Regions from separate parts of the Janthinobacterium sp. SUN176 genome, predicted to be linked through region 2. Evidence: predicted binding sites of a transcription regulator. Region 2 holds the regulator's gene; each other region holds the start of a gene.
The links. The regulator LexA, encoded in region 2, represses DNA repair genes until DNA is damaged. The targets are predictions, from matches to a motif close to ACTGTATNNNNATACAGT.
Positions count from the first base shown of each region.

Region 1: the regulator LexA is predicted to act here: its motif matches at 3,663-3,680, upstream of O3299_RS17220 (DNA topoisomerase IV subunit B).
Region 3: the regulator LexA is predicted to act here: its motif matches at 4,081-4,098, upstream of O3299_RS12460 (PA0069 family radical SAM protein).

Region 1 covers NZ_JAPWIA010000001.1:3,805,849-3,816,270, forward strand. Annotated here, with positions in the region: gene kdpB (potassium-transporting ATPase subunit KdpB) at 1-1,392, opposite strand, end outside; gene kdpA (potassium-transporting ATPase subunit KdpA) at 1,402-3,207, opposite strand; gene kdpF (K(+)-transporting ATPase subunit F) at 3,207-3,296, opposite strand; gene O3299_RS17220 (DNA topoisomerase IV subunit B) at 3,760-5,757, shown strand; gene O3299_RS17225 (molecular chaperone HscC) at 5,757-7,466, shown strand; gene O3299_RS17230 (J domain-containing protein) at 7,479-9,293, shown strand; gene parC (DNA topoisomerase IV subunit A) at 9,342-10,422, shown strand, end outside.
Region 2 covers NZ_JAPWIA010000001.1:2,956,263-2,966,684, reverse strand. Annotated here, with positions in the region: gene purF (amidophosphoribosyltransferase) at 1-736, shown strand, start outside; gene O3299_RS13405 (cystathionine gamma-synthase family protein) at 780-2,024, shown strand; gene O3299_RS13400 (tetratricopeptide repeat protein) at 2,104-2,877, shown strand; gene lexA (transcriptional repressor LexA) at 2,949-3,584, opposite strand; gene rpsF (30S ribosomal protein S6) at 3,860-4,249, shown strand; gene priB (primosomal replication protein N) at 4,270-4,569, shown strand; gene rpsR (30S ribosomal protein S18) at 4,595-4,885, shown strand; gene rplI (50S ribosomal protein L9) at 4,913-5,368, shown strand; gene O3299_RS13370 (replicative DNA helicase) at 5,504-6,889, shown strand; gene O3299_RS13365 (DUF47 domain-containing protein) at 6,984-7,610, shown strand; gene O3299_RS13360 (inorganic phosphate transporter) at 7,653-8,663, shown strand; gene O3299_RS13355 (MBL fold metallo-hydrolase) at 8,710-9,606, opposite strand; gene O3299_RS13350 (HD family phosphohydrolase) at 9,805-10,422, shown strand, end outside.
Region 3 covers NZ_JAPWIA010000001.1:2,744,979-2,755,400, reverse strand. Annotated here, with positions in the region: gene O3299_RS12480 (ABC transporter substrate-binding protein) at 1-654, shown strand, start outside; gene O3299_RS12475 (lipocalin family protein) at 689-1,201, shown strand; gene O3299_RS12470 (methyl-accepting chemotaxis protein) at 1,466-3,238, shown strand; gene O3299_RS12465 (tRNA-uridine aminocarboxypropyltransferase) at 3,325-4,032, shown strand; gene O3299_RS12460 (PA0069 family radical SAM protein) at 4,161-5,303, shown strand; gene O3299_RS12455 (hypothetical protein) at 5,512-5,688, opposite strand; gene O3299_RS12450 (S8 family serine peptidase) at 5,843-7,753, opposite strand; gene O3299_RS12445 (aspartate/glutamate racemase family protein) at 8,049-8,762, opposite strand; gene O3299_RS12440 (DUF917 domain-containing protein) at 8,759-9,979, opposite strand; gene O3299_RS12435 (sigma 54-interacting transcriptional regulator) at 9,954-10,422, opposite strand, start outside.

The DNA of each region.
Region 1 (10,422 bases), 850 kb from region 2:
CTTGATGCCGCCCTTGACGATATCCTTCAACTCCACGGCGCCCATGACGCGGCCATCATCGACCACCACCAGCGGCGTGCTGCCGCGGCGCGCGATGTCGTCGACGGCGCGCCCCACCTCCGCCGGATACGGCTGGCCCAGCGCTTCCACATACTTTTTCATGGAGTCGGCCGCGCCCTTGCGCAGCTGGCGTACCTGCTGTCCGCCCGGAATATCCACGCCGCTCATGCGCGTCTGCGCCGTGAAGGGCACGAAGGTGGCGTGCAGGCTGGCCATCTCGCGTTCGCGGATATTGAACTTCTGCTTGGCCAGCACGACGATGCTGCGCCCTTCCGGCGTTTCATCGGCCAGGGAGGCCAGTTGCGCCGCATCGGCCAGCTGCTGCTCCGTTACGCCGGGTGCCGGTACAAAACTCGATGCCTGGCGATTGCCCAAGGTGATGGTGCCCGTTTTATCCAGCAGCAGCACGTCCACGTCGCCGGCCGCTTCCACGGCACGGCCCGACGTGGCGATCACATTGGCCTGCATCATGCGGCTCATGCCGGCCACGCCGATGGCGGACAACAGGCCGCCGATGGTGGTCGGGATCAGGCACACGAGCAGCGCGATCAGCACGGTGATGGTCACCGGCGTGCCACTGCCGGCCGCCGCCACGGAAAACAGCGAGTACGGCAGCAAAGTCACGGTGACGATCAGGAAGACGATCGACAAGGCGACGAGCAAAATCGTCAGGGCGATCTCATTCGGCGTTTTCTGGCGCTTGGCGCCTTCGACCATGGCGATCATGCGGTCGATGAAGGCTTCGCCCGGATTGACGGAAACGCGTACCAGCAGCCAGTCCGACAGCACGCGGGTGCCCCCCGTCACGGCGGAAAAGTCGCCGCCCGACTCGCGGATGACGGGCGCCGATTCGCCCGTGATGGCGCTTTCGTCGACGGAGGCCACGCCAGCCGTCACTTCGCCGTCGGCGGGAATCACGTCGCCCGCCTCGACCAGCACCGTCATGCCTTTGCGCAGGTCGGTGGCCGGAGTGGGCAGCCAGGAAGTGCCGTACTTCGGCGTTTGCATTTTCTTTGCCATCACCGTTTGCTTGAGGGCGCGCAGGGACGCCGCCTGCGCCTTGCTGCGGCCTTCGGCCAGCGCCTCGGCGAAGTTCGCGAACAGCACGGTAAACCACAGCCACACGGCGACGGCGACGATGAAGCCGAATGGCGCTTCACCCTGGCCATTCAGGGCCTGGATGGCCAGCAGGGTCGTGATGATGCTGCCCACGTAGACGACGAACATCACGGGGCTGCGCCACTGCGTGCGGGGGTCGAGTTTTTTGAACGCGTCGACGACGGCGGGGCCGATCAGTGCGGAATCGAACAAGGTCAGGCTTGTGCGTGACATGGTAGCCTCTTATTTGATGAAAAGTTGCAGGTGTTCGACGATCGGGCCCAGGGCCAGCGCGGGAACGTAATTCAAAACGCCGACAAGCACGACAACGCCGATCAGCAAGCCGATGAACATGGGGCCGTGCGTGGGCATGGTGCCGGCATTGGCCGACAGGCGCTGCTTGGCCGCCAGCGAACCGGCCACCGCCAGCACGGGCACGATCACGCCGAAGCGGCCGAACCACATGGCGATCGCCAGCATCACGTTGTAGAACGGCGTGTTCGCGGACAGGCCGGCAAACGCGCTGCCGTTGTTGTTGGCCGCCGACGTGAAGGCGTAGAGGATTTCCGAGAAGCCGTGCGCGCCCGGATTGGCCACGCCGATCTTGCCCGGTTCGACCATCACGGCGATCGCCGTGCCCGTCAATACGAGGGCTGGCGTAATCAGGATGGCCAGCGACACCATCTTCATTTCATAGGCCTGGATTTTTTTGCCCAGGTATTCAGGCGTGCGGCCTATCATCAGGCCGGCGATGAAGACGGCCAGGATGGCGAACATCAGCATGCCGTACAGGCCCGTGCCCACGCCGCCGAAGATCACTTCACCGAACTGCATCAGCAGCAGCGGCACCATGCCGCCCAGGGGCATGTAGGAGTCGTGCATGGAATTGACGGCGCCGCACGATGCGGCCGTCGTCACCGCCGCGAACAGGGTCGAGGAGCTGATGCCGAAGCGCGTTTCCTTGCCTTCCATATTGCCACCCGATTGCAGGCTGCTGGCCTGCTGGTCCAGGCCCAGGCCTTGCAAGGCGGGATTGGCTTGCTGCTCGGCGCTCATCACGCCGGCCGTCATGACGACAAAGATCAAGGTCATGGCGGCCAGCACGGCCCAGCCCTGGCGCATGTCGCCCACCATGCGGCCAAAGGTGAAGCACAGGCCGGCGGGGATGATGAAGATGGCCAGCATCTGCAGGAAGTTCGACAGCACGGTGGGGTTTTCATACGGGTGCGAGGAATTGGCATTGAAGAAGCCGCCGCCATTCGTGCCCAGCAGCTTGATCGACTCCTGCGACGCGACAGGGCCCATGGCGATCGTCTGCGTGGCCGCCACTTGCGCTTCCATCACGGGCTTGCCGGCGGCATCCAGCACGGGCTGGCCGTCGGCCGTCACTTTCGGCGTTTCATACGCCACGTGGTCGAGCAGGGTCACTTCCTTGTAGGCGGAAAAATTCTGGATCATGCCTTCGCCCATGAAGACGACGGACAGGGCCAGGGACAGCGGCAGCAGGATATACAGAGTCGAGCGCACCAGGTCGACCCAGAAATTGCCGATCGATTTGCCCGAGCGCGAGGCGAAGCCGCGCACCAGCGCGAAGATCACGGCGATGCCGGTGGCCGCCGAAAAGAAGTTCTGGCATGCCATGCCCAGCATCTGGGTCAGGTAGCTCATGGTCTGTTCGCCGCCGTAGCCCTGCCAGTTGGTATTGGCGACGAAACTGACGGTGGTATTGAACGAGGAATCGGGGCTGACGGCGCCGAGACCCTGGGGATTCAAGGGCAAGAAGCCCTGCAGGCGCTGCAGGCCGTAGACGAAGACGGCGCCCACGGTATTGAAGACAATCAGGGCGATGGCATAGCTTTTCCAGCCCATGGCCTTGTCGGCGGGCAGGCCGGACCAGCGGTACAGCAGGTTTTCCAGCTTTTGCAGCCAGCCCAGGCCGCGCACGGGGCCATCGCCAGCCACCCTGGCCATGTACAGGCCCAGCGGATAGCCGGCGGCCAGCAGCACGGCCAGGAAGGCCACCAATAACAATATCGATTGCGTCGTCATCACAGTTCCTCCGCCTTCAGCAGCGCGACCAGCAGGTACACGAGCAGGCCAGCCGACACGACGGCGCCCAGCACATAAAACGCGTTCATTTGACGCTCCCTAATTTGTCGCAGGCGACGGCAAAGCCGGCCGCCACGACGAAAAACACGGCAATCAAGCCGAGATACACGAGATCCATTCCCACCCTCATTCAGGTTTGTTTTGATAGTGAGCAGATTAGCCAAAAGGGTCTAAAAAATTCGTAAAGACTGGGGAGGCAGCTGTAAACAAGATGTAAAAACGGGCGCTTTACCGCATAAAATCCTTCACAATGGGCGCCAAACCACGCACGCGGCGCACTGTTGTTGCCTTGGAGTAGCGCTATTGCTCGCGGGACAAGATAGAATGCGCGAGCGTCCGCACAAGGACGCCAAGCCTGCCGCACTGCCCTCCCCCAGTGACGCTGGACGGGATATACTGTATATTCATACAGTTATCGCCGCCGCTGTCACTGTGCCCCGCAGTGCCCTGGCCTGGCGTTCCAACCACTGTCTTTACTTAGCTTGAACACGTATGGCCACTAAAAAACCAGCATCCGACTACAGCGAATCATCCATCCGTGTCCTGAAAGGACTGGAACCCGTCAAGCAGCGCCCGGGGATGTACACCCGCACTGAAAATCCGCTGCACATCATTCAGGAAGTGATCGACAATGCCTCCGACGAGGCGCTGGGCGGTCACTGCACGCATATCGCCGTGACGCAAAACACGGATGGCAGCATCACCGTCGAAGACAATGGCCGCGGCATTCCCGTCGGCCTGCACCCGGAAGAAGGCGTCCCGACGGTGGAAATCGTGTTTACGCGGCTGCACGCGGGCGGCAAGTTCGACAAGGGTTCTGGCGGCGCCTATGCGTTCTCGGGCGGCTTGCATGGCGTCGGCGTGTCCGTCACCAATGCGCTGTCGACGCGCCTGGAAATCACCGTCTGGCGCAAGGAAAGCGACGGCAACGGCTTGCACCATATGGTGTTTGCCAACGGCGACGTGATCGAGCCCCTGAGCTCCCGCCCCGCCCCGCGCGACGGCAAGAAGTCAGGCACGCGCGTCACCGCCTGGCCCGATGCCAAATACTTTGATTCGCCGAACATCTCGCAAACCGAGCTGCAACGCCTGCTGCGCTCGAAAGCCGTGCTGCTGCCGGGCGTCACCGTCACCCTCACCAACGCGAAAACGGGCGATACGCAAACCTGGCAGTACGCGGAAGGCTTGCGCGGCTACCTGACCGAAACGCTGGCGCAGGTATCGAATGGCGAAACCCTGATTCCCCTGTTCGAAGGCGCGCAGTATGCGGGCCCGGACTCGGAAGGCTTTGCCGAAGGCGAAGGCGCGGCCTGGGTCGTGGCGTGGACGGAAGAAGGCGCCATCGTGCGCGAATCGTACGTCAACCTGATCCCCACCTCGAATGGCGGCACGCACGAATCGGGCTTGCGCGACGGCCTGTTCGGCGCCGTCAAAAACTTCGTCGAAATGCACTCGCTGCTGCCGAAAGGCGTCAAATTGCTGCCGGAAGACGTGTTTGCGCGCGCTTCCTTCGTGCTGTCGGCGAAGGTGCTGGACCCGCAATTCCAGGGCCAAATCAAGGAGCGCCTGAACTCGCGCGACGCCGTGCGCCTCGTCTCGACCTTCACCAAGCCGCCGCTGGAACTGTGGCTGAACCAGCACGTCGACTACGGCAAGAAGCTGGCCGAGCTGGTGATCAAGCAGGCGCAATCGCGCCAGCGCTCGCTGCAAAAAGTGGAAAAGAAAAAATCCTCGGGCGTGGCCGTCTTGCCGGGCAAGCTGACCGACTGCGAATCGTCGGACATCACGCGCAATGAACTGTTCCTCGTCGAGGGCGACTCGGCGGGCGGCTCGGCCAAGATGGGCCGCGACAAGGAATTCCAGGCGATTCTGCCCCTGCGCGGCAAGGTGTTGAACTCGTGGGAAACGGACCGCGACCGCCTGTTCGCGAATAACGAAATCCACGATATCGCCGTGGCCATCGGCGTCGATCCGCACAGCGTGGGCGACACGCCCGATTTGTCCGGCCTGCGCTATGGCAAGATTTGCATCCTGTCCGATGCGGACGTGGATGGCTCGCACATCCAGGTACTACTGCTGACGCTCTTCTTCAAGCACTTCCCGGCGCTGATCAACAAGGGCCACATCTGCATCGCCCGCCCGCCGTTGTACCGCGTGGATGCGCCCGCGCGCGGCAAGAAGCCGATGCAAAAGATCTATGCGCTCGACGACGGCGAACTGCTCGCCATCGAGGACAAGCTGCGCAAGGAAGGCGTGAAACAGGGCGCCTGGTCGATCTCGCGCTTCAAGGGCCTGGGCGAGATGAACGCCGAGCAGCTGTGGGAAACGACGATGAACCCGGACACGCGCCGCCTGCTGCCCGTCACGCTCGGTGAAGTAGACCACATGGCCTCGGCCTCCCGCTTCAATATGTTGATGGGCAAAGGCGAAGCAGCTGGACGCCGCGCCTGGATCGAAGAACACGGCAATGAAGCGGAGGCGGATATCTGATGATCATCGGCATCGACCTGGGCACCACCAACAGCCTGGTCGCCATCTGGCGCGACGGCAAGGCTTCCATCATCCCGAATGCGCTTGGTGAACACCTGACGCCGTCGTGCGTGAGCATCGATGACGACGGCACCGTGCTGGTGGGCCGCGCCGCGCGCGAGCGCCTGCAGACGCACCCGCAGCTGACGGCAGCCGTCTTCAAGCGCTACATGGGCAGCGAAAAGAAGATCACCCTCGGCACGCAGCAATTCCGTCCGGAGGAACTATCGTCGATGGTGCTGCGCGCGCTGAAGGAAGATGCCGAAGCCTTTTTGGGGCACAAGGTCGAGGAAGCCATCATTACGGTTCCCGCGTATTTCAGCGATGCACAGCGCAAGGCCACGCGCATCGCGGGACAACTGGCGGGCTTGCGCGTGGAGCGCCTGCTCAACGAGCCGACGGCCGCCGCGCTGGCCTACGGCATCCGCGACAAGGAACAGGAAAGCAAATTCCTCATCTTCGACCTGGGCGGCGGCACGTTTGACGTGTCGATCCTAGAGCTATTCGAAGGCGTGATGGAAGTGCGCGCCTCGGCCGGCGACAATTTTCTGGGCGGCGAAGACTTCGTCACCGTGCTGGTCGACGCCTTTCTGGAAGGTAGCGGCTTGCGCGACGCCGCCGGCAGCCGCCTGTTCGACCCGCGCCAGCAGCAGCTGCTGCGCGATGAAGCCGAGCGCGTCAAGCGCCTGCTGTCGGAACAGCCGTCCGTGCGCATGGCCACGCGCTACCAGGACAAGGAATACAGCTGGGAGATCAACGAAGACAAGCTGGCGCAGCTGTGCGAACCGCTGCTGGCCCGCCTGCGTCTGCCCGTGGAACGGGCGCTGCGCGACGCCACCATCCGCGCCGCGGAATTGAATGAAGTGGTGCTGGCCGGCGGCGCCACGCGCATGCCGCTGGTGCGTAAACTCGTCTCGCGCATGTTCGGCCGCTTCCCCGCCATCCACCTGGACCCGGACGAAGCCGTGGCACTGGGCGCCGCCGTGCAGGCGGGCCTCAAGATGCGCGACTCCGCCCTCGACGAAGTGGTCATGACGGACGTGGCTCCGTACTCGCTGGGCATTTCGATTTCGCGCCAGGTCGGCGCGAACCAGTATGAAGGCGGGCATTACCTGCCCATCATCGAGCGCAATTCCGTGGTGCCTGTCTCGCGCACGGAAAACATCACCACCATCTACGACAACCAGAAGGAAATCAACGTGGCGATCTTCCAGGGCGAGTCGCGCCTGGTGGCCGACAACGTCTTCCTCGGCAAGATCAGCTTCCCGATACCCGCGAAAAAGGCGGGCGAGATCGGCATCGACGTGCGCTTCACCTATGACGTCAGCGGCGTGCTGGAAGCGGAAGTGACGGTGCTGGCCACGCAGGAAAAGCACAAGATGGTCATCAGCGACAATGCGGGCGTGATGACGCCGGAACAGATCGAGCAGCGCTTTGCGGAACTGGCCGACCTGAAGATCCACCCCCGCGAGCAGATGGAAAACCGCACCCTGGTCACGCGCGCCGACCGATTGTACGAACAGTCGCTGGGCGACGTGCGCCAATACCTGGCGGCGCACACGGCCAATTTCCAGGCGGCGCTGGAAACGCAGGACCCGAGCACCATCCGCAAGGCGCGCCAGGCGCTCGACGAGGTGTTGCGCCAGGTCGAGAGCGAGAGCTTCCTGTAAATGGACGGCGGCATGCACAACGGGCAGCGCAGCCTGTGGGATATCCTGGGCACGGAGCCGACGGGCGACGAGCGCGCCCTCAAGCGCGCATATGCGAAACGCCTGAAGGTGACGCGTCCCGAAGACGATCCGGCTGCCTTCCAGGAACTGCGCGAAGCATATGAATACGCGCTGCGCCATGCGCACCTGTTTGCCGAGGAATTTCCGGAACCGCCAGCGGCCGAAGCGGCAGCGGCGGAAGCGCCAGAAGCGCCGCCCATGGAACCGGTAGACCTGTGGGGCGTCATCGACGAGGCGGTGCAGGAAGCGCAGGAAGCACCTGCGGAACTGTGGGGCATCATTGCCCAGGAGCCCGCACCGCCGCCGGAGCAATGGGGCGTGGTCGCCATCGACCCGGCGCAGGAAGCGGCCAACCTGTGGCAAGGCTGCCTGGTGCTGACGCGGCATGCGGATGTCGGCGACGTGCTGGCCGGCATGCTGCAGGACGACGCCATGCTGAACCTCGACGTACGCGAGGAATTCGACCTGTGTGCGCTGCGCTATTGCGCCAGCACCGGCTATGACCTGGCGCTGCGCCAGGCCCTGTTCGAGCAGCTGGGCTGGGACCGCGACTTTTCCTACCTGGCGCGCAGCCATGCGGACCTGGTGCGCGGCGCCGTGCAGCGCTACCGGGCAGACCGCTCGTTCGCCCATTTCAGCGACAACCGCGACAGCTACCCCGGCCTGGACTGCATCATGTCGCAGCAGCCGCCCAGCGCCTACGCGCGCCAGCTGTTCGACCGCAAATTCACGCTGCAGCTGCGCGAACTGCTGCACGCGATACGCTGGCAGCACAGCGAGATGCTGGCCTGCAAGCTCGATACAGACCTGTTCGAGCAGTGGGAACACGCCGTCCATGCCAAACGCTACTTCAAGCAGACGGCGCTGGCCTCGGGTGGCCTGGGTTTCATGCTGCACTTCATGCTCGCGGGTGTGCTCGATGCGGCAGGCTTCAAGCTCGGCGACACGGCTGCCTATGCCAGCCTGCTGGGCTTCCAGGCGCTCGCCTTTTCCCTGCTGGCCATGCATGCCTTGCGCTGGCCGGTGCCCCTGTTCGCGCACCTGGAAGCGCTGCAGGAAACGCTGCAGGAACGCCTGCCCGTGCTGTGGCAGCGGCCAGGCTTGCGGCAACTGGGCTGGATCGTGCCCTACCTCGTGCTGGCCTTGCTGCTGTTCCTGCCCGAACGCGGCGATACCATGCGCCTCGTCACTGCGGCCGGCCTGTGCGCATCGGCCCTGCTCGCGTATGCGATGAACCGCCAGTTGCTACATGGCATGCTGCTGTTCCTGTGCCTGGGCCTGTCGTTGTTCGCGGCCATGTTCATGAGCGGCAAAGGTCCGGCGACGCTGGCCATCGGCGATGCCATGCCATTGATGTTTTGCCTGGCGGCGCTGGCCCTGCGCAGCGCCACCGGTCTGTATGGCGATTGCGGCTGGCCAGAGGCGCTCTTGCCCCGCCTGCGCGCGGCATGGCTGATCGGCTGCACGGGCTTGCTGCTGCAACTGTACTTGCAACTGCTGCCGGCCGCCTTCGTCGGCTCCGCGCTGTATGTCTGGTCGTGTGCCGGCTTGCTGTTTTCCCCCAGCGATTTCAAATGGAAGACGATCTGGCCGGTGGTACTGGTGCCGTCCATCGCCACTTTCGTGCTGGCCAGCCAAGCCCCGGCCATCCGCGCCATGCCGATGATGCATAACAGCGTCGAACTGGCCCTGGCCGTGCTCTATTTGACCTTGCGCTACATGTATCTGACGTACGGCAAGTCCTTTTCCAAATCCGGGCTGTCATAATCAGCTCCACGAATTCAACCGCAACCACTTAACACCGAAACAAGCGCCATGTCCACACAAACCAATTTATTTGACGATGCCCAGCCTGAGCCGATCGAGCCGGATGAACCGGTATTCGACGGCGAAGCGCTGACCCTGTCCACCTTCGCCGAGCGCGCCTATCTCGACTACGCCATCTCCGTCGTCAAGGGCCGCGCCCTGCCCGACGTGTGCGACGGCCAGAAGCCCGTACAGCGCCGCATCCTGTATGCGATGAATGAGCTGGGCTTGAATTCCACGGCGAAGCCGCGCAAATCGGCGGCCGTGGTCGGCGACGTGCTGGGTAAACTGCATCCGCATGGCGACCAGTCCGTGTACGACGCGCTGGTGCGCATGGCGCAGGATTTCTCGCTGCGCTACCCACTGATCGATGGCCAGGGCAACTTCGGCTCGCGCGACGGCGACGGCGCCGCGGCCATGCGTTACACGGAAGCGCGCCTGACGCCGATCGCCAAGCTGCTGATGGATGAAATCGGCATGGGCACGGTGGATTTCCAGCCCAACTACGACGGTTCGACAGAAGAACCGAAGCTGCTGCCGGCGCGCCTGCCGATGGTGCTGCTGAACGGCGCCTCCGGCATCGCCGTGGGCCTGGCGACGGAAATCCCGTCGCACAACCTGGCGGAAGTGGCCAAGGCGGCTGTCGCCATGATCCGCGATCCGAAGATCACGCACGCCGAACTGATGGCCATCATTCCCGGTCCGGACTTCCCCGGCGGCGGCCAGATCATCACGCCGCCATCGCAAATCCAGGACATGTACGCGAGCGGCCGTGGCAGCATGAAGGTGCGCGCGCGCTGGAAGATCGAAGAGCTGGCGCGCGGCCAGTGGCAAGCCGTCGTGACGGAACTGCCGCCCGGTACCTCGTCGCAAAAGGTGCTGGAAGAAATCGAGGAACTGACGAATCCAAAGATCAAGCTGGGCAAGAAGGCGCTGTCGCCGGACCAGGTGGCCCTGAAGGCGCTGATCCTCAATTCGCTCGACACCATCCGCGACGAATCGGGCCGCGCCGCGCCCGTGCGCCTCGTGTTCGAACCGAAATCGAAGAACCAGGACCAGACGGAGTTCATGCTGATGCTGCTGGCGCATA
Region 2 (10,422 bases):
TTCCGTCATCGACGGCGCCTCCGTGTACGCCACGCGCCTGAAAATGGGCGAGTACCTGGCCGAAAAGATCCGCGCTGAATTGCCTGGCGTACATATCGACGTGGTCATGCCGATTCCCGATTCCTCGCGGCCGGCCGCCATCCAGCTGGCCATGGCGCTGAACATCGAGTACCGCGAAGGCTTCATCAAGAACCGCTACATCGGCCGCACCTTCATCATGCCGGGCCAGGCGGCGCGCAAGAAATCCGTGCGCCAGAAGCTCAACGCGATCCCGTCCGAATTCAAGGATAAAGTGGTGCTGCTGGTCGACGATTCCATCGTGCGCGGCACCACCAGCCGTGAAATCGTGCAGATGGCGCGCGAAGCGGGCGCGACGAAGGTCATCTTCGCTTCGGCCGCGCCACCGGTAATCTACCCGAACGTGTACGGCATCGACATGCCGACGCGCGACGAACTGATCGCCTACGGCCGCACGACGGAAGAAGTGTGCCGCGAAATCACGGCCGATTACCTCGTGTACCAGGATATCGGCGCGCTGAAACAGGCCATCGCCGACGTCAACCCGGCCCTGACCAACTTCGAGGCATCGTGCTTCGATGGCGTGTACGTGACGGGCGACGTGTCGCAGGAATACCTGGACCGCCTGGAATATGCGCGTCACCATCCGAAGGCGGCAGCGCCCGAAGATACGCCGCGTTCCCAGCTGAACCTGAACCTGGCGACAACAGAAGCATAAGTAAGCTGCCCGGCCGATGCCGGGCATTTTTTTCTCTGCGATCATGAACGATAAAAAAAACTACGGCTTTACCACCACCATCCTGCATAACGACCGCCGCAAGGGCATCGAACATGGCTCCCTGCACAAGCCCGTGCACACTTCCGTTGCCTTTGGTTACGCCGATGCGCGCCAGCTCGCTTCCGTGTTCCAGGGCAAGGAGCCGGGTTTCCGCTATGGCCGCCAGGGCAACCCGACCGTTTCCGCGCTGGAAGACAAGGTCAACAAGATGGAAGACGGCGTGGCGACCCTGTGCTTCGCCACCGGCATGGGCGCCATCGGTGCCGTGGTGCAATCCTTGCTGCGCGCGGGCGACCATGTCGTATCGTCGGCCTTTTTGTTTGGCAACACCAACAGCCTGTGGCAAACGGTGACGGGGCAGGGCATCGCCGTGTCGTTCGTCGACGCCACCGACGTGGCCAATGTGGCGGCCGCCATCACGCCGGCCACGCGGATTATTTTTGTGGAAACTATTGCCAATCCGCGCACGCAGATCGCCGACCTGAAGAAGATCGGTGACTTGTGCCGCGAGAAGGGCATCCTGTACATCGTCGACAATACGATGACGACGCCATACCTGTTCCGTCCGAAAGCCGTGGGCGCGGGCCTGGTGGTCAATGCCTTGACGAAATCCATCGGCGGCCACGGCAATGCGCTGGGCGGCAGCTTGACGGATACGGGCGTGTTCAACTGGACGCAGTATCCGAACATTTTCGAGAATTACAAGAAGGCGGCGCCCGCACAGTGGGGCATCGCGCAAATCCGCGCCAAGGCCTTGCGCGATTTCGGCGCCTCTCTGGGGCCGGAAGCGGCGCACCATATCGCCGTCGGGGCGGAAACCATGGCCTTGCGCATGGACCGTACCTGTTCGAACGCGCTGGCGCTGGCGACCATGCTGGCCGCCGACCCGAGAGTGGCGGCCGTGCATTACCCGGGCCTGGCGTCGCACCCGCAGCACGCGCTGGCGACGGACTTGTTCCGCAGCTATGGTTCGCTGTTCAGCTTTGAATTGAAGGATGGCATCGACTGCTTCGATTTCCTCAATCGTCTTAATCTTGCCATTCCCGCCAGCAACCTCGGCGATACGCGCACCCTCGTCATTCCCGTCGCCCACACGATTTTCTACGAGATGGGTGCCGAGCGGCGCGCCAGCATGGGCATCGCCGAGTCGCTGATCCGTGTGTCGGTGGGTATCGAGGATGAGGTGGATCTGCTGGAAGACTTCAAGCACGCGTTGGAAGAAGAATAAGGTTTCACTTTTTTGAGAAAAAGATTACATTTAAGTGTAATTAAAGCATATGTGTCTTTTTCTCAATCGGAGAGTGGGAATGAAAAAAATTGTATTTAGTGTTTTTTTATTGTTTTCTTGCGCTGTCTATGCTGATGATCTGACGGATGCGAATAAATTCCTGCAATCCAAGGCTTACCCGCAAGCCTTGGATTTGTACAAGAAGTTGGCTCAGGCCGGGAATGCCGAGGCTCAATTTCATTTGGGCGAGATGTATTTGTATGGTGAGGGAGTGGCTGTCGATGCCGCGCAAGCCGGACAATGGTTTGGGCAGGCCTCCAAGGCGGGCAACAAGAATGCCGAAGCCGCGCTTGCCCTTATGGCTAACCGTGTCGCGCGAAAAGGTGACATTGATTACTATGTCAACTCATATGCCGGCGAGGATGTTGCCTTGAGTAAGGTCAAGTGCGTTACCCCGGTGATTCCTGCATTCTCCCAAACCAAGCGTCAAATCAGAGATGTGGCCGATAGTGTCGATGCCTGGATGGCGTGCTATAACAGCTTCGTCAGTAATTTGAATGCTTCTTTGCCGCCTGGCAAAGCCATTCCTTCTGATATTGAATCGTTGATGAATGAGCAGGAATTTGAAAAGGCCAAGCTGCGCATGGATACAGCCTATGCGAGGGTGAGTGCCGAAGGGCGTGAGCTGGCAAAAAATATCTTGGCGCAGCGCGATGAGTGGCACTCCAAAACAGAGGCGTATCTCTTGGCGGAGAATAAAAAAATTCAGACAGAAAATGAAATGAGTGAACTGAATCGCTCACGTACCGCGAACACGCCGCAATGGGTGACCAGTCCTTTGCCAAGCAAATAAGGCAGTCTTGCCGATGTGCTCAATAGGATGGGAATTAAGCGCTCGCAGGTATGCTGCAAGCGCTTTCCCTCTTAATGCCAGCTGCGCATGAGTCCGACGGCCAAACCTTCCAATGCAAACTCATCTTCCGGCGACACGGTAATCACCTTGAAGTCCGGGTTTTCCGGCAGCAATTCGATGACGGAACCCGTCTTCTTGTAGCGCTTGACGGTGACTTCGTCGCCGATGCGGGCCACGACGATCTGGCCATTCTTGGCGCTGTCGACTTTCTTGACGGCCAACAAATCGCCATCCATGATGCCGGCGTCGCGCATGGACCAGCCGCGCACCTTCAGCAGGAAGTCAGGCTTGGCCGAAAACAGGGCCGGATCGACGTTGTAGCTCGCTTCCAGGTTTTCCTGCGCCAGGATGGGCGAACCGGCCGCTACCCGGCCGATCAGCGGCAGCGACATCAGCAGCGCTGCCGGCACCTTCGATGGCAGCGCTTCGGCGGCGGCGCCGATCAGGCGGATGCCGCGCGATGTGCCCGGTGAAATCTCGATCGCGCCCTTGCGGGCCAGAGCCTGCAAATGCTCTTCGGCCGCATTGGCCGATTTGAAACCCAGTTCATTGGCGATTTCGGCACGGGTGGGAGGAAAGCCCGTGTTTTCAATCGCGTCCTTGATCAGGTTCAGGATTTGTTCTTGTCGTGCTGTCAGCTTGATCATGAGCAGTGGGTGCATACTAAAATGCTGTCTATATGAACAGTCTGTATTTTTGTACAGTATCGTTCACTATGCAAGGGGATTTCCGTGTTTTGGGCGAATTTCGCAAGAAATACTTGTCCACGGACGGAAAGCGCGGCGGCGCGCGGGCTTTTCGGGCCCATGTGGAAGGAATGATTGAAACGTTTGCAAAAGGCGGTTATAATCTTCGGCTGACCTTCCCACACCCGTCTTGACGCCGGGGTGGGCGATTATCAATCCGACCTGAAGGAGTTTGCATGCGTCATTATGAAATAGTCTTTATCGTCCATCCGGACCAAAGCGAGCAAGTGCCCGCGATGATCGAACGCTACAAAGCCAGCGTAACCACCCGCGGCGGTTCGGTTCACCGCGTGGAAGATTGGGGCCGCCGTCAAATGGCTTACTCGATCCAAAAGCTGCCTAAAGCACACTACATCTGCCTGAACATCGAATGCGACAACGAGACCCTGGTCGAGTTGGAAACAGCATTCAAATTCAATGATGCCGTGTTGCGTCACCTGACCGTTAAAATGAAGAAAGCTGAAACAGCTCCTTCGCCGATGATGAAATCGGTACAACGCGAAGACGCGGCCAAAAGCCACCGCACCGAAGCACCAGCAGCCGCTCCAGCCGCAGCAGCAGCTTAATTTTTGACCAGGATCGTGCGCTGAACCAGCTACAAGTAACCGCCATCATTGCCGAGCGCGAAATATTGCGCTATACCCCGGCAGGGTTGCCGATTGTGAATGCAGTATTGCAACACAGTTCGCAGCAGATGGAAGCAGGAATTGCCCGTTTGACCGAGTTTGATGTTGCCGCGCTAGCCGCAGGCGAAATCTCAGGCCGGTTCAGCCAGGCAAGCTTGGGCGGTGTGTATCAGTTCACGGGTTTCCTGGCAAGGAAGAGCCGCAACAGCAAGAGTTTGGTGTTTCACATCATTGATTTTAGTGCAGTCAATTCTGACTAGCGCATTTTAGATACAGGAGCCTGACATGGCATTCGGTAAAAAGTTCGACAAAAATAAGCTCAAGCTTAAAGAAAAACGCAAACAGCAAAACCCGTTGTTCAAACGCAAGAAGTTCTGCCGCTTCACCGCAGCTCACGTTGAGCAAGTCGACTACAAAGACGTCGACACGCTGAAAGACTTCGTCCAAGAAAACGGCAAGATCATGCCAGCACGCCTGACCGGTACCAAAGCGCACTACCAGCGCCAAGTTGACACCGCAATCAAGCGCGCTCGCTTCCTCGCGCTGCTGCCATACACCGATCTGCACCACGCTTAATCGGTCAGATATTCCTGGAGAAGAACTATGCAAATCATTCTGTTAGAAAAAGTTGTTAACGTCGGTAACCTCGGCGAAGTCGTCAAAGTCAAAGACGGTTACGCACGTAACTTCCTGATCCCGCAACGCCTGGCACGTCGTGCTACGGCAACCGCTGTGGCTGAATTCGAAGTCAAGCGCGCCGAACTGGAAAAAGCTGCTGCCGCTAAACTGGCCGCATCGCAAGCCCAGGGCGAAAAACTGAGCGGCCTGACCGTTCAAGTTGCTCAAAAAGCTGGTGTTGATGGCCGTCTGTTCGGTTCCGTCACCAACTTCGACATCGCTGAAGCGCTGACCAAGCAAGGTTTTGCTGTTGAAAAAGCACAAATCCGCATGCCTACCGGCCCGCTGAAGATCGTTGGCGAGCACAACGTTTCGGTTGCTCTGCACACCGACGTGGTTGTGGAAGTTGTTATCGCTGTCGTTCCAGACGCGAACGCGTAATCGTCTGCGGGCCTGGCCCGCAAGCGTTGCCGCACTATGAAAAGCCGGGTTCGCCCGGCTTTTTTGTGGCCTTTTTTTCGCTCAATTTCAGCCCTTTATTTTTGCCAGCACGCCGAAGCGGGTATAATTCGCGCCATGAACGCCCCCTCTGATCCGCAACTGGATTCCCTCCGTATTCCGCCGCATTCGATCGAAGCAGAACAATCCGTTATCGGTGGTCTGCTGCGCGACAATGCCGCATATGACCGCATCGCCGACTTCATGCATGCGGAGGATTTCTATCGCTATGACCATCGCATCATCTTCGAGCAAATCGTCAAGATGGTTAACGCTTCCAAGCCAGCCGATGTCATTACTGTTTTTGAAACCCTGACCCAGCTCGGCAAGGCCGATGATGTGGGCGGACTCGCTTACCTGAACGCCATGGCGCAAAATACGCCATCGGCCGCGAACATCCGGCGCTACGCCGAGATCGTGCGCGACCGCGGCGTGCTGCGTAAACTCATTACCGTCGCCGACGACATCTCCGGCACGGCCTTCAGCCCGCAGGGCAAGGAAGTCAAGCAGATGCTTGACGAGGCCGAATCGAAGATTTTCGCCATCGCCGAAGAGGGCGCGCGCGGCGCCCAGGGCTGGACCGCCATCCAGCCCCTGCTGACGCAGGTGGTCGAGCGCATCGACGAACTGTACAGCCGCGACAACCAGAGTGAAATCACGGGCGTGCCCACCGGTTTCATCGACCTCGACCGCATGACCTCGGGTCTGCAGCCGGGCGACCTGGTGATCGTGGCGGGACGTCCATCGATGGGCAAGACGGCGTTTTCCGTCAACATCGGCGAAAACGTGGCCATCGACAGCGGCTTGCCCGTGGCTGTGTTCTCGATGGAGATGGGCGGCGCCCAGCTGGCCATGCGTATGCTGGGCTCCGTCGGACAGCTCGACCAGCACCGCCTGCGCACGGGCCGCCTGAATGACGAAGACTGGCCGCGCCTGACGAATGCGATCCAGAAGATGAACGACGCGCAGTTGTACATCGATGAAACGCCGGCCTTGAATTCCATCGAGTTGCGCGCCCGCTCGCGCCGTTTGTCGCGTCAATGCGGCAAGCTGGGCCTGATCATCGTCGATTACTTGCAGCTGATGTCGGCCAATACGCCGGGCGACAACCGCGCCACGGAGATTTCCGAGATTTCACGGGGCTTGAAAGGCCTGGCGAAAGAACTCGGTTGCCCCGTGATCGCGCTGTCCCAGCTGAACCGCTCGCTGGAGCAACGCCCGAACAAACGTCCTGTCATGTCCGACTTGCGCGAATCGGGCGCTATTGAGCAGGATGCCGACGTGATCCTGTTCATTTACCGCGACGAGGTGTATAACCCCGACTCGCCGGACAAGGGAACGGCCGAAATCATCATCGGTAAACAACGTAACGGTCCAATCGGCAGCATCCGCCTCACCTTCATGGGGCAGTACACCAAATTTGGCAATTACAGTGGTGGCCTGGCGCTTTACCAAGGCGACTAACACAGCAGCACTGATATTCCATTGGCCGCCCCTTCATCAAAAGGGGCGGCTTTCTGTAGTAAATAACACGACTCAATGCTTAACGGAGAATGACATGTTTGGACGCTTGATGCCCACTGAGGGCAAGTTTTTTGAATTGTTTAACCAGCACGCGGAATTGTGCGTCAAGGGCGCCAAAGAGATGCTCGGCCTGATGACCAATTTCGATGACCTGGAAAACCGCGTGCATGCGATCGAAAGCATCGAGAAACAGGCGGACAAAGTCACCTACGCCACCGTGGAAATGCTGCACAAGACCTTCATCACGCCGATCGACCGCGATGACATCCATCAGCTGATCACGCGCCAGGACGACATCCTCGACCTGCTGGAAGATGCGGCGCAAACCGTCTCGCTGTACGACCTGAAGGCCGTCACGCCGGAAGCCAAGCGCCTGGCCGAACTGGTACTGGCCTGTACCGAAAAAGTGCGCGACGCCGTCGCCATGCTGCACAACATGGATAACTCGCGCAAGATCGTCGCCATCTGCGAAGAGATTGACCGCCTGGAATCGGACGCCGACCACGTGATGCGCGCCGCCATGTCCAAGCTGTTCCGCGACGAGCCGGACGTGCGCAACCTGATCAAGCTGAAAGCGATCTACGAAATTCTGGAAACCGTGACCGACCGTTGCGAAGATGTGTCCAATATTATCGAAGGCATCATCGTCGAAAACGCGTAAGCGTTGGGCCTGTCCTGAACCAGAATCAGAAAAGAAACTACAATGACCATACAAATCAGCATCTACGTGCTAGGCCTGTTGATCGTCCTCGCACTGCTGTTTGACTTCATGAACGGCTTCCACGATGCCGCCAACGCGATCGCCACGGTGGTCTCGACGGGCGTATTGAAACCGCAGACCGCGGTTGCCATGGCCGCCACGTTCAACTTCGTCGCCATCTTCGTGTTCCACCAGCTGACCGTGGCCGCCACGGTGGGAAAGGGAACCATCGACCCTGCGGTGATCGACCAGTACGTGATCTTCGGCGCGCTGATGGGCGCCATCTTCTGGAATTTGTTTACCTGGTACTACGGGATTCCTTCGTCGTCCTCGCACGCGCTGATCGGCGGCCTGGTGGGCGCCGCCGTCGCCAAGTCCGGCACGGGCGCGCTGGTCGCGGCCGGCCTGTGGAAAACGGTGGCCTTCATCGTGATCGCACCGGTGCTGGGCTTTGTGTTCGGTTCCATCATGATGCTGCTCGTGTCGTGGATCTTCGTGCGTTCGACGCCGCGCAAGGTCGACAAGTGGTTCCGCCGCCTGCAACTGGTATCGGCGGCCGCCTACAGCCTGGGCCACGGCGGCAACGATGCGCAAAAAACCATCGGCATCATCTGGATGCTGCTGATCGCCGCCGGTTACTCGAGCGCGGCCGATGCCATGCCGCCGATGTGGGTCATCATCTCGTGCTACACGGCCATCAGCTTCGGCACCCTGTTCGGTGGCTGGCGCATCGTCAAGACCATGGGTCAGAAGATCACCAAGTTGAAACCGGTCGGCGGCTTCTGCGCCGAAACGGGCGGCGCGATCACCCTGTTCGTCTCGACGGCGCTGGGCATTCCCGTGTCGACCACGCACACCATCACGGGCGCCATCGTCGGCGTCGGCTCGTCGCAAAAAATGTCGGCCGTACGCTGGGGCGTGGCGGGCAATATCGTCTGGGCCTGGATCTTCACGATTCCCGCGTCGGCCTTCGTCGCAGCAGTCGCGTGGTGGATTGGCCACCACATCATGTAATGGATAGCCAACGCCAGTAAAAAGGGAGCCTCGCGGCTCCCTTTTTTTATGCGCCGGCCAGTTCCACCGTCAGCCCTTCGTAGGCAAGGAACACTTGCAGGCCATTGAGGCGGCTGCTGTAGCGCCCCATCACGTCGGCAAACACGGCTTCGAGCTGCTCGTCGCTGCGGGTCGGTTCGTGGTGGGTGCAGTACAGGCGCCGCGCGCCGCAGCGCAGGGCGAGGTCGAAGGCGGCGTCGAAGGTGCCGTGGCCCCAGCCCTGCTTGCCCGGGTATTCCTCGCGCGTGTACGAGCAATCCATGATCAGCGCATCGACGCCGGCGACCAGCGCGTCGATGCCAGCCTGGCGCTGCGCATTGCGCGCCGCGCAGGCCGCGTGCTCGGCATGGCCGGGCGGATGCAGGTTGTAGAACGGTTCATGGTCGCCGCTGAAAAACAGCGCGACGCCGCCGCAGTCGATGCGGTAGCCGAGATTGACGACAGGGTGGTTCATTTCCGCGCCGCGCACGCGCGCGCCCCCCACCTCGACGGCTTCGCCGGGCGCCAGGGTGCGGTACTCGATGCTGGCCGCCATGGCCGCTTCGCTGACAGGAAAATAGCTGCCTTGCAGCTGCACCGCCATCACGTGCTCGATGCCGCGTCCGCTGATGGCGTCAAAGGCGCCATGCAGACGCATGCGGTTGCCGGCCACGAACAGGGGCGAAAACATGGGCAGGCCGTGGATGTGGTCCCAGTGGCTGTGCGTGATGAAGACGTGCGCGTCGACGGGCTCGCCCGGCGGCAGTTGCTGCGCCAGCGAGAAGATGCCGCTGCCCGCATCGAGGATGATCAGGCTATCGTTGTCGGTGCGTACTTCGATGCACGTGGTGTTGCCGCCATAGCGCGCCGTGCGCGGGCCGGGGGAGGGGATGGAGCCGCGCACGCCCCTGAACGTGAATTTCATTCAGTACCTTGTTACGGTGTAATTATTGTTGATTCTATTCTAATTAATGAGATTGGCGGCAACATTTATGTGTGTTGCAATACGGCAAGTTATTTCATTTTGTTGCAACTAAGTAATGTACAGTGCGCAGGGTGGCCGTTACACTGGCGCTTGCCGACTTCCCCTTTTTTGCTTGCCCATTACCGGATTGCCACCAACATGCCTCAGTTGCACCCTGAGAAAATCGCCCACAGACTGGAGCAATTGACCGAACTCAGTGTCGCGCTTGGCCATGGCCTGGGCGGCGAAGGGCACGATATCGGCGCGCTGTTGCAGCGCATCGTGCTGCTGGCAAAAAGCATGAGCGGCGCCGATGGCGCCACCCTGTACCGGCCCATGGCCGAGGGCCGCCAGCTGGCGTTCGACATCAGCGTCAACGACAGCCTGGGCATCGCGCAGGGCGCCGACATGGGCTTGCCTGGCGTGCCCCTGTTTGACGCTGCCGGCCAGCCGAACCTGGCGTCGGTGGCCGCGTATGCGGCGAACCTGCGCCGCAGCGTGAACATCGCCGACGTGTACCGCGACGAGGGCTTCAATTTTTCCGGCATGCGCGACTTCGACCGCCACCACGGCTACCACACGCAATCGATCCTGACGGTGCCCATGAGCGACCACGAGGGCGACCTGATCGGCGTGCTGCAGCTGATCAATGCCAAGGATGGCGAGACGGGCCAGGTGCGCGCCTTTTCCTCCACCGACCAGCGCTTCATCGAGGCGCTGGCCGCGCAGGCGGGCGTGGCGCTGACGAATCAGCTGCTCATTTCGCAGCTGGAAGAG
Region 3 (10,422 bases), 210 kb from region 2:
TATACGGAGATCGTGCGCGAAGCGGCGCAATCGATGCCGCAGTATGCGGTGCAGCTGCGTCCCGTGCCCTGGAAACGGGGCTTGCTGATGCTGCAGACGGGCGAGGCCTTCGCCCTGTATCCGCCGTATTCCTGGCGCAGCGAGCGGCCGTATGTGCGCTATTCCGTGCCGCTGCTGATGGAGCAGCTGGTGGTACTGTGCAACCAGGACGTGCTGGCCAGGCGCAAGCTGCGGCAATGGCCCGCCGATTACGGCGGCCTGCACATCGGCGTGAACGCGGGTTTCCTGCCGGGCGACGCGGGGTTGATGGCGTCCCTGCGCGCTGAAAAAATCGTGCTCGACCCCGCCAAGGGCACGCGCACGAATTTGCTCAAGCTGATGCGCGGACGCATCGATTGCTATGTCAGTGACCGCCTGTCGGCGCAGTGGGAATTGCAGCGCATCCGGCGCGAAGGGCCGCCGGGCACGCCGATGCAGGCAATCGAGGAAACGGCGCAGCTGGCCAGCCAGCAAGGCCACCTTGGTTTTACGGCGCAGCGGCCTGCCGCCTACCCGTATCGCGATGACTTTATCGCACAATTCAATGCGGCCATCGTGCGCATGCAAAATAGCGGCGCGATCCGCCGCATCGTCGACCGCGCATTGCAACCCTGACGCTGCCACCCTGATTCACCCGATGGAGAAGACCATGAAAAAATTGTTGTTTCTGAGTGTGCTCGTGCTGGCCGGCTGCGTGGGCCGCCCCGACAATATTGTGCCTGTTGGTCACTTCGACACGACCCGCTATCTGGGCAAATGGTATGAGATCGCGCGCCTCGACCACTCGTTCGAGCGGGGCCTGAGCCAGGTGACGGCCGATTACAGCCTGCGCCAGGATGGCGGCCTGAAAGTGCTCAACCGCGGCTACAAGGATGCGGATGCGAAGTGGAAGGAAGCGGAAGGCAAGGCGTATTTCGTGGACAAGAAAGACGTGGGCTACCTGAAAGTGTCGTTTTTCGGCCCCTTCTATGGTTCCTACATCGTCTTCGACCTCGACCAGCAAAATTACAGCTATTCCATGATCAGCGGCCCGGACAAGTCGTACTTCTGGCTGTTGTCGCGCACGCCCACCATGGACCCTGCCCTGCAGCAGCGCCTGATCGAGAAAGCCGGCAGCCTGGGTTTTGACACGTCAAAATTGATCTATGTGAAGCAAAACTGACCTTGCTTGCCTGCCGCCCGTTCGTGGCGGCATAGCGCCTTCTGGTTGTTGCTTTTCTGCATGTTATTTCTTGCAATACCACTCTGATTCACTCACAATCTGCTCCAAAGTAGTGCGCTGCGGCGCGCTGCCATTCCGGTGGCGACGTTCGCGTTGCGCCACCGCTCGTGATTGCCGCACGGCAGATGCCTGCTATATTGGTACGTAGCAGTAGGTCGGTTTCGTGGCGTCTGTGCATCGTTTTCTTCAGATAGGAATCACGCAATGAAAAACCTCAAAATCGGCGTACGTCTCGGTGGCGGTTTTGCCGCCGTCCTGTTCCTGTTGACCAGCCTGACCGTGGTGGGCATCGTGCAGATGCAAAGCGCCAGCAAGGAAACCGATGCGCTCGTCAACGTCAAGGTGCGCAATGAGCGCCTGATCGCCGAGTGGACCAAGGTCATCGAGGTCAACGCGGCGCGCACGGCGGCCGCCTGGAAAGTCAGCGATCCCGAACACCAGAAGCAGTTTGAACAGGAAATGGCGGTCTCGTCTGCACGCGCCACGGAAATCCAGAACGATATCGGCAAGAGCGAGCTGAACACGGACGAGCAGGCGCTGTACCAGGAAGTATTAAGCACGCGCAAGGCCTACACGGAAGTGCGCAAGAATGTGTTCAAGGCCAAGAATGTGGGCGACCTGGAACTGGGCAAGCGCCTGTACGAAGGCGACATGGCCGTCAAGCGCGACATCTACCTGGCGTCGCTGAAGAAGCTGGAATTGCTGGAAGCCAAATTGCTCGATGAAACGGCCGCGCAAATCCGTTCGCGCTACGAAAATGGCCGCATGCTGCTGATCTCGCTGGGCGTGGTGGCCATCTTGCTGGGTATCGCCTGCGCCTACTGGATCACGCGCTCGATCACGCGTCCCATCACGCGTGCCGTCGAGGTGGCGGAAGCCGTTTCCGCTGGCGACCTGACCAGCCATATCGTCGTGGAAAGCCGCGACGAGACGGGGCAATTGATGCATGCGCTGAAAAACATGAACGATAAACTGGTGAGTATCGTGGGCCAGGTGCGCGCCGGTACCGAATCGATCAGCACGGCGTCGAGCGAAATTGCCGCCGGCAACCTGGACTTGTCGTCACGCACGGAAGAGCAGGCCAGCTCGCTGGAAGAGACGGCGTCGTCCATGGAAGAGCTGACCTCCACCGTGAAACTCAATGCGGACAATGCGCGCAGCGCCAACCAGCTGGCCATCGACGCTTCGCAGATCGCCAGCAAGGGCGGCGTGGTGGTGTCGGAAGTGGTCAGCACCATGGGCTCGATCAACGATTCCTCGCGCAAGATTGTCGACATCATCAGCGTCATCGACGCCATCGCCTTCCAGACGAATATCCTGGCCCTGAACGCGGCCGTGGAAGCGGCCAGGGCCGGTGAACAGGGCCGCGGCTTTGCCGTCGTGGCCTCCGAAGTGCGCAACCTGGCGCAGCGTTCCAGCGCGGCAGCCAAGGAAATCAAGGGCTTGATCGACGATTCCGTGCAAAAGGTCGAGGCCGGTTCGCAACTGGTGGACAAGGCGGGCCGCACCATGGACGAGATCGTGCAAAGCATCAGCCACGTGACGCAGATCATGAACCAGATCACCGACGCCAGCGATGAACAGCGCGCCGGCATCGAACAAGTCAACCAGGCCATCGGCCAGATGGACCAGGTGACGCAGCAAAACGCGGCCCTGGTGGAAGAAGCAGCCGCGGCGGCCGAATCCATGCAGGAACAGGCGGCCAGGCTGGCCGAGGTCGTGGGCGTGTTCAAGCTCGATGCCACGCAGCAATATGCTGCCGCCCGTAGCAGCCCGTCCGTGACGGCGCCTGCGCCAGTAGCGGCTGCCACGCGGCCCGCCACGCAGCCCGCCATGCGACGCGCGCCAGCATCCCGCGCGCCAGCACCCACCGTGACTGCGACCTCGCCGGACAAGGTGGCGCAAGCGGACGCGGTGCGCGCACGCACGCCGAAGACGCCGGTGGCCTCCGGCGCCGACGAATGGGAAGAGTTTTAAGCACGGATTCTTAAGCGCAGTTTCCCCCTTGGCATGGCGCGGGCGCTACAATCGCGGCTTGAAGACAGCCGCGAACGCGCTCCGCCATGACCACCCGCCGTACCTCCAGCCCTAGCTCAAATCATCCCGCCAGCCATCCCGCCAGTCCTGGCGCTGCATCGTCTTCCCTGGCTGAACCGGCCAAACGCGCGCGCTGCCCAGCCTGCCTGCGCGCCGTCTCCAGCTGCATCTGCCGCTGGATCGCCCCCGTTTCCCACGCGGTGGAAGTGCTGATTCTGCAGCATCCGCTGGAAGTGCACAATGCCAAGGGCAGTGCCCGCCTGCTGCACTTGAGCCTGCCGAACAGCCGCATGCTGACGGGCGAGCAGTTTGCCCCCGATACGCTCGCCGAATTGCTGGCTGACAAGCACAATGTGCTGCTGTACCCGGAGACGCCCGGCGACCGTTCGCTGGGCATCGCCCCGCCGCCGGCGCTCGACCCTGCCAGCTTGCTCGATCTTGCCCGCGTGCGGCTGGTGGTGCTGGACGCCACCTGGCGCAAGAGCCGCAAGATGCTGTATCTGAATCCCCCGTTGCAACAGCTGCCGCGCCTGCCCCTGCGCGACACGCCCGCTTCCCATTACCTGATCCGCAAGGCGCACGCGCCAGACCAGTTATCGACCCTGGAAGCGACGTGCTATGCCCTGATGCAGTTGGAGCAGGACGCGGCCCGCTTCGTTCCCCTGATCGCGGCATTTGACGGCTTTGTCGCACAGCAGTTGAGCTATGTCATGCCGCACGGTGAAAAAGCTTGAAACGGCATCACGCCAGCCCTTGATCTTGCCCGCGCAGCGGCATAGTATACTGTACGTATATACAGTTGATGGGGCCGTTCATGAAAGCAATCATTCCAGAGCACGATGACAGCTTCGCCGGGCAAGCCATGTTGCCGCCGCAATCGCTGAAAGCCCACAAGGGCCGCGGCGCCGTGTCGAACCTGCAAGGGCGCTACGAGGTGCACGCGCGCGGCGGTTTCGATGATGGCTGGGGCGTGGGCGGCCTGGATGAGGCGGCCGGGGAGGCGGCGCCTCCCACCTGGAAGACGCAGGTCAGCGACGAGCAGGCGCGCACCATTCTCACGCGCAACGCTTCGCCCGACTTGCCGTTCAATGTTTCCTTGAATCCGTATCGGGGTTGCGAACACGGCTGCATTTATTGCTTTGCCCGCCCCACGCACAGCTATCTGGGCCTGTCGCCGGGCCTGGACTTCGAAAGCCGCATCTATGCCAAGGTGAACGCCCCCGAACTCTTGCGCCGCGAACTGGCCAAGCCCTCCTATGTGCCCGAACCGATCGCCCTGGGCGTGAACACGGATGCGTATCAGCCGTGCGAGCGCGAACGGCAACTGACGCGGCGCGTGCTGGAAGTGCTGCACGAGTGCGACCACCCCGTGGCGCTGATCACGAAATCGTCGCTGATCGAGCGCGATATCGACATTCTGGCGCCGATGGCGGCCAGGCGCCTGGCGGCCGTGGCCGTCACTGTCACCACGCTCGACCCGGCCATCGCGCGCACCCTGGAGCCGCGCGCGGCCGCTCCGGCGCGGCGGCTGCGCACCATCCGCACCCTGACGGAGGCGGGCATCCCCGTGGGCGTGAGCATCGCGCCCATCATCCCGTTCGTGACGGAACCGGAAATCGAGCAGCTGCTCGAAGCCGTGCGCGACGCGGGCGCCATCCACGCCCATTACGTGGTGCTGCGCCTGCCGTGGGAAGTGAGCCCGCTGTTCCAGCAATGGCTGGAAGCGCACTTCCCGGAACGGGCCCAGCGCGTGATGAACCGGGTGCGCGAAATGCGTGGCGGCAAGGATTACGACAGCGCGTTCGGTACGCGCATGCGGGGCGAGGGCGTGTGGGCTGACCTCATCCGCCAGCGTTTCGAGAAAGCCGTGCACCGGCTGGGTTTGCATGGCAAGGGCGGCCGCTTCAAGCAGCTCGATTGCACGCAGTTCCGCCGGCCGTTGGTGGTGCCGCCGCTGGGGGCAAAAGTAAAAAAAGGTAATGCGGGGCAGCTGGATTTGTTTTAGCGCAAGCAGTACGGGGCGCGGGCTTGTGCGTTGACAAGGGCACGCGCAAGGGCATGCGTACTGCGCGAAACAGGCGGGCTTGGTGGCGGGTCGCATCGCCGTCCTGCGTCCGTCGTGGGTGATGCCGGCAGGGGGAGCGGGCGACGAGAAACTCATCGCCCGCAGGCATGCCGGGCTTAGCCGGAACGGCTCGATCTTGCTGGCTTGATCAGCAAACGGTGGCGTTGCAAGCCATCAGGCAGAGTTGCTGTGCGGTGCCGCTCAAGGCGCCGCAAGCCGCTTTGCACAGGGTGCAGGGAATGCTGGAAGGGGCGACACCCTGGCTGATGGCGGAGATGCTGGGGCTGCGTTGTACGGCTTTGGCTTGCAATGGCAGATTGTTCATTTTAAAACTCCTTGTGGTGGCGCCGCCGCGGGCAACGGCAATGGGTGTGCGTACCGAAGTACGGTGCTGATCGTTTCCCGCCAACGACCGTATGCTGAAGCGCGTGCACGCATCGCTGCGCCCACGTGCCCCGACAATTCAAATGCTGTTGACGTCAGCGTTGCGACCAGTAGCGCACTGCGCCGACGCTGACCGGTATCACATCGCTGACGTCGACGGCGAAGCGGGCGACCGTGTTGGCTACCTGCAGGTTTTCCGGGTTGAAGAAGGTCATGATGATGTCGTAGCACTCGGAGCCCGGGCGGCACACGGGACTCTGTTGCACGACGATGGTATCGAGCTGCATGCCCGTGGTCTTGGCCAGCATTTCCGCCGCTTGCATGGCATTCGTGGCCGAGAAGTTGAGCGCACGGTCCATGCCCGTGACGCCCAGGTTGCGGAAGTCGTAATAGATGCGGTTCAGGAAGTTTTCCAGGCGCGCGCCTGTGTTGCTGCTGTTGATGTCCAGGCTGTCCTGCACCGCCATCAGGCTGTCGATCAGCTGCGGCACATTCCAGCTGAACATGCCCCGGATGGCCGGCTGGATCACGGGAACGACCTGGCCGGACATCAGCCTGGCGGCGCCCGAGATTACGCCGGGAAACGAATTCATGACGACCAGGCCATCGATGGTGCCGACATAGGCCTCGAACAGCAGTTCATAGGTCATGTCGGCATACGGACCGACGGGGACGACCGCGTAAATCGGCGTGGCGTCCAGGTTGACGGTCCAGGTCAGCGATTGGCGGAAATATGGCTTTGCGCGCAGGAATTCGATCAATTGCTGCGGATCGCTCGGATTGTTCCTGTCCGATGGCATGGCCTGGACGAAGGAATCGCGGCGCGCTTCGCTGCCGAAGTCGACGCCCAGGTTGCCCAGCGCATACACCAGGGTCGGGCCCTTGGCGCTGCCGCCGCAGCCGCAATCGGAGGCATCGATGCCGGAAGCGGCGATGCCTTGCCGCGTCGCGCCGGAAGGGCCCGCAAGGTTGGCCAGGGAGGGGGTTTCCAGCATGGGAATGCTGAGCGGATGCGCCTGCGCGGAAGTGTCGGCATTGGCTGGGCTCGCTTCAATCACAGTATCGTCTGACATTTCAATTTTCCCTTTTAATAATAGTTGAGTGGCGCCCGGCACATTCAATGTCCCAGTCAGGAGGCGGCGACAGTCCAGCTCGCCATTGGTGTTGCAACGCGTTGCGCTTTGCAGCAATGCGCTGCAAACTCCACGAGGGTCAGGACGATCCCCATGTTGGTGTTGCCGGCATAGCAGCAAGGCTGCGATGGCCGAGACGATCGGGGTGGCAAAGCTGGTGCCGCTGCTGAGCCGCACGCGCCCTGCGGGAGCGGCGCCGAGGATGTCGGTACCGGGCGCCATGATGCCGCGCGCGCGATAGGCCTCGCCCCAGTTGCTGTTGGGCATGGGCGCGCCTTGCCGGTCCAGTGCGCCGACGACCAGCGTGTATTTGATGGAGGCGGGGATGTGCAGGCAATCGCAGCCGTCGTTGCCTGCCGCGGCGACCAGCAGGACGTTGCGTTCATGGCACAGCTGTATGGCTTTTTGCAGCAGGCCGTCGGCGGCGCCGCTGTCGGACAGTTCGCCGCCGCTCACATTGATGATGTGCGCGCCGTGCTCGACGGCCTGGGTGATGGCGCGGGCCAGGTCGAGCTGCGTGCATTGCGTCAGTGCGCCGTCGGCGCGGTCGGCAAAGATGGGCAGGATCAAGCCCCGACAATGGGGGGCCAGGCCCGTGACGGGACTGCCCGGCTGGCCAAAGATGATGCTGGCGACATGGGTGCCGTGTTGCGATGCCCGGCCGCGGCCGCTGGCACCCGTGGCGAGCGTGTCGAGCAGTTGCAGCCTGGCGCCGGCAAAGCAAGGGTGGCTGGTATCGACGGGACCGTCGAGCACGGCGATGCAGATGTCGGCACAGCCGGTGTTGCCATCCTGTAAGGCAGCCAGGCCGTGCAGCAAGCCATGATTGGCCAGGCTGTCGTGGGTGGTGGATACTTCCATGGTCGTCGGCACGCGGTGCTCCTTGCTGGGTCCTGGAGGGCGGGCGGCGCACCGCTTGAGGTGCTCCGCCCGCCTGCTGCGGCGCCTGCTGCTCAAGCGCCGATAGCATGATCTTGAGCAAGGGGCGTGCCAGAAGGCCAAGTGCTTGATTTTCAAGGGATGGGGCGGAGTTGCATTGTCGTGCTGCAATAATGTTGGCGGATATCGTCCACTCTTGTTGAGCGGGATGGACGAAAACGGCAGGCGGCAAGGACGGGAAGGGAGCGCCCGGGACACGGCATGGCGTGACGCGGGCGCGTGCGGCGGTTCAGCTATCCTTGCTGTAGCAGGCGCGGCTGGGCCGCAGGCGCATGCGCACGAGGGACACCAGGAAGCTGAAGCCTGCCTGGTTCGGATCGATGACCGGCACATAGGTGTGCAGCGCGTCTTCCAGCAGCGCGCTGACGCGCGCGGCGACGCCGACAAATCCTGTGCAGCCCAGCAAGATGGACTGGGCGCCGTCTTCCTGCACGGCCCGCATGGCGGCCTTGAAGGTTTTTTCGACCACCGTGTCCAGCTGGCCGAGGTCGGCGACGGAACAGTCGATGGAGCGGATGGAGGCGAAGCTGTCCTGCAAGCCGTAGGTCTGCATGTGGCCCTGCTGCATGGCGAGCGTGCTGGGCAGTATCGTCATGATCGACAGGCGCTGGCTGAGGGCCAGCGCGGTAAAGGCGGCGGGCGGGAAGCCGCCGAGGATGGGGATGTCGATCACTTCGCGCGCTGCTTCCACGCCGCACATGTCGAAGTCGCTGAGCCAGATGCCGTCATAGCCTTCGCGTTCGACTTCCCTGGCCAGCTGCACCACCGGATAGCCGTTTTGCAGCCAGTCGACGCGGTATTCGATGCAGTCGTTCCCAGTAGAAATATTGCGCACGGACACTTCGACATCGGGCGGCATCACGGGCTCGATGGCGTCGAGCAGGCGCTGGTTGTAGATGGACGTGGCCACCGGCGCCACGATGCAGATGCGCAGCGGCTTCATGCGGCGCTCCCTGCCGCTGCGCCGGCGTTGCCAGTGAGCGGCATGTAGGGTCCCAGGTAGCCGATGGCGTTGATCAATTGCATGAAGCTGTCGAGTATCAGGCCGTCCCGTTCCCGCAATGCCGGATGGGCTTGCAGGCCCAGCAGCGTCACCTTGCGCTGCATCAAGGCCGGGTTGAGCGTGCCGTCCGGCAGCAGCAAGTCGCCATTCGAATACACGGCCTGGCCATCGCCCTCGACAAAGTAACTGATGGTGTCGGGCGCCATGCAGAGGGGCGTGCTGCGGCTGCTGTCCCAGGCCAGCAGCGATTCGTTCTGGTACAGGACCGTGCAGAGCCGTTCACCCGCGCGGATGGTGATCTTGCCCAGGTCGAAGCCATTGCGCGAGTCGACTTCGGCGGCGACGAACGTGCCCTGTGGAAACAGGGGCCAGGCGCGCATGTCGCATTGCCGCGCAAGATAATCGACCAGTTCTTCCGCGCTGCGCAAGCGGCCTGCCTGCAGTTCGCGGCCCAGGCGCAGCGCGCGTCCCAGGGTGCCACGCACGGGCAGCGCCCGGGCCAGCTCCGCCGGCGCCATGATCCACATGGCCAGGCCGCCGAACTGCTTGAAATCGGCCTGCGAGACGATGGGGCGCATCATCTGGTCGATGATCGTTGCCACGTCTTGCTGGTGGGCATGGGCGCCGTTCACGCCCTGGCTGGGCTGGACGTCGAGTTCCACGCGCAGCCCCGTCTGGCTGACGAGGAAGGCGGGGCGCGGATTGACGTGCGCGGCCGCATACGTCAGCTGGGGCAGCGAGGGAACGGCGCGGCCGGCTCCGTCGGCGTCGATCACGGCCAGGCCCAGGCGGGCGGCGACCAGGCAGGCGACGAGAAACCCCAGCGCGCCGCTCTCGGGCGGTGCCAGGTAGGCCAAGGTGCGATTTTCCAGCGCCAGGCGCTCCCTGACGGCGAGCACGGCGTCGACGGGACCCTGCGGAAAATGGGCGCCATTGATCGCCACGGGCGAACCCAGGTAAGCCACCATGACCGTTTCGCCAGCGGTGGCTTCGTCGACGCTGACCACGCGCACCTGGGCGTCCGGATAATAATCGCCGGCGTGGAACTGGGCCAGCAGGCTGCGCGCGGAAGCGAGCGTGCCGCCGCCGCCGCTGCCGAAGAAGCAGGCGCCCAGCAACAGCGATTCAAGGTCATCGTGGTTCAGCACATAGCTCATGTTGCGGGTCCTCAGGTTGGCATGGCATGGAAATGGTTTGCGCCAGGACGGCCTGCAACTGCAGCGCCTGGGCAAACCGGGGAAAAGCCGTGTCGCGTTCCACGCCGCGCAAGGCGCGCGTGAGGTGATCGAGTGCTTCGTGCCGGCGGCCGCGCTGCAGCAGCAGTTGCGCCAGTCGGGTCGCCACCAGCAGGCTGCCGGCCGCGGCGCCCAGCGCCTTGGCGGTCGACAGCGCACTGCCCAGTTCGCGTTCCGCGTTGTCCAGGTCGCCCACCGCGATCCACGTCCGGGCATGCATGTCGAGCAATTCGACCAGGTAGGCCCGTTCGCCATGTTCCAGCGCCAGTTCGATGGCGCCGTGCAGCAGTTGCCGGGCTTGCGATGGCTGGCCTGCCGACAGCAGCAGTTCGCCCCGCTTCCAGGCTTGGAATGAATGGAAGAGC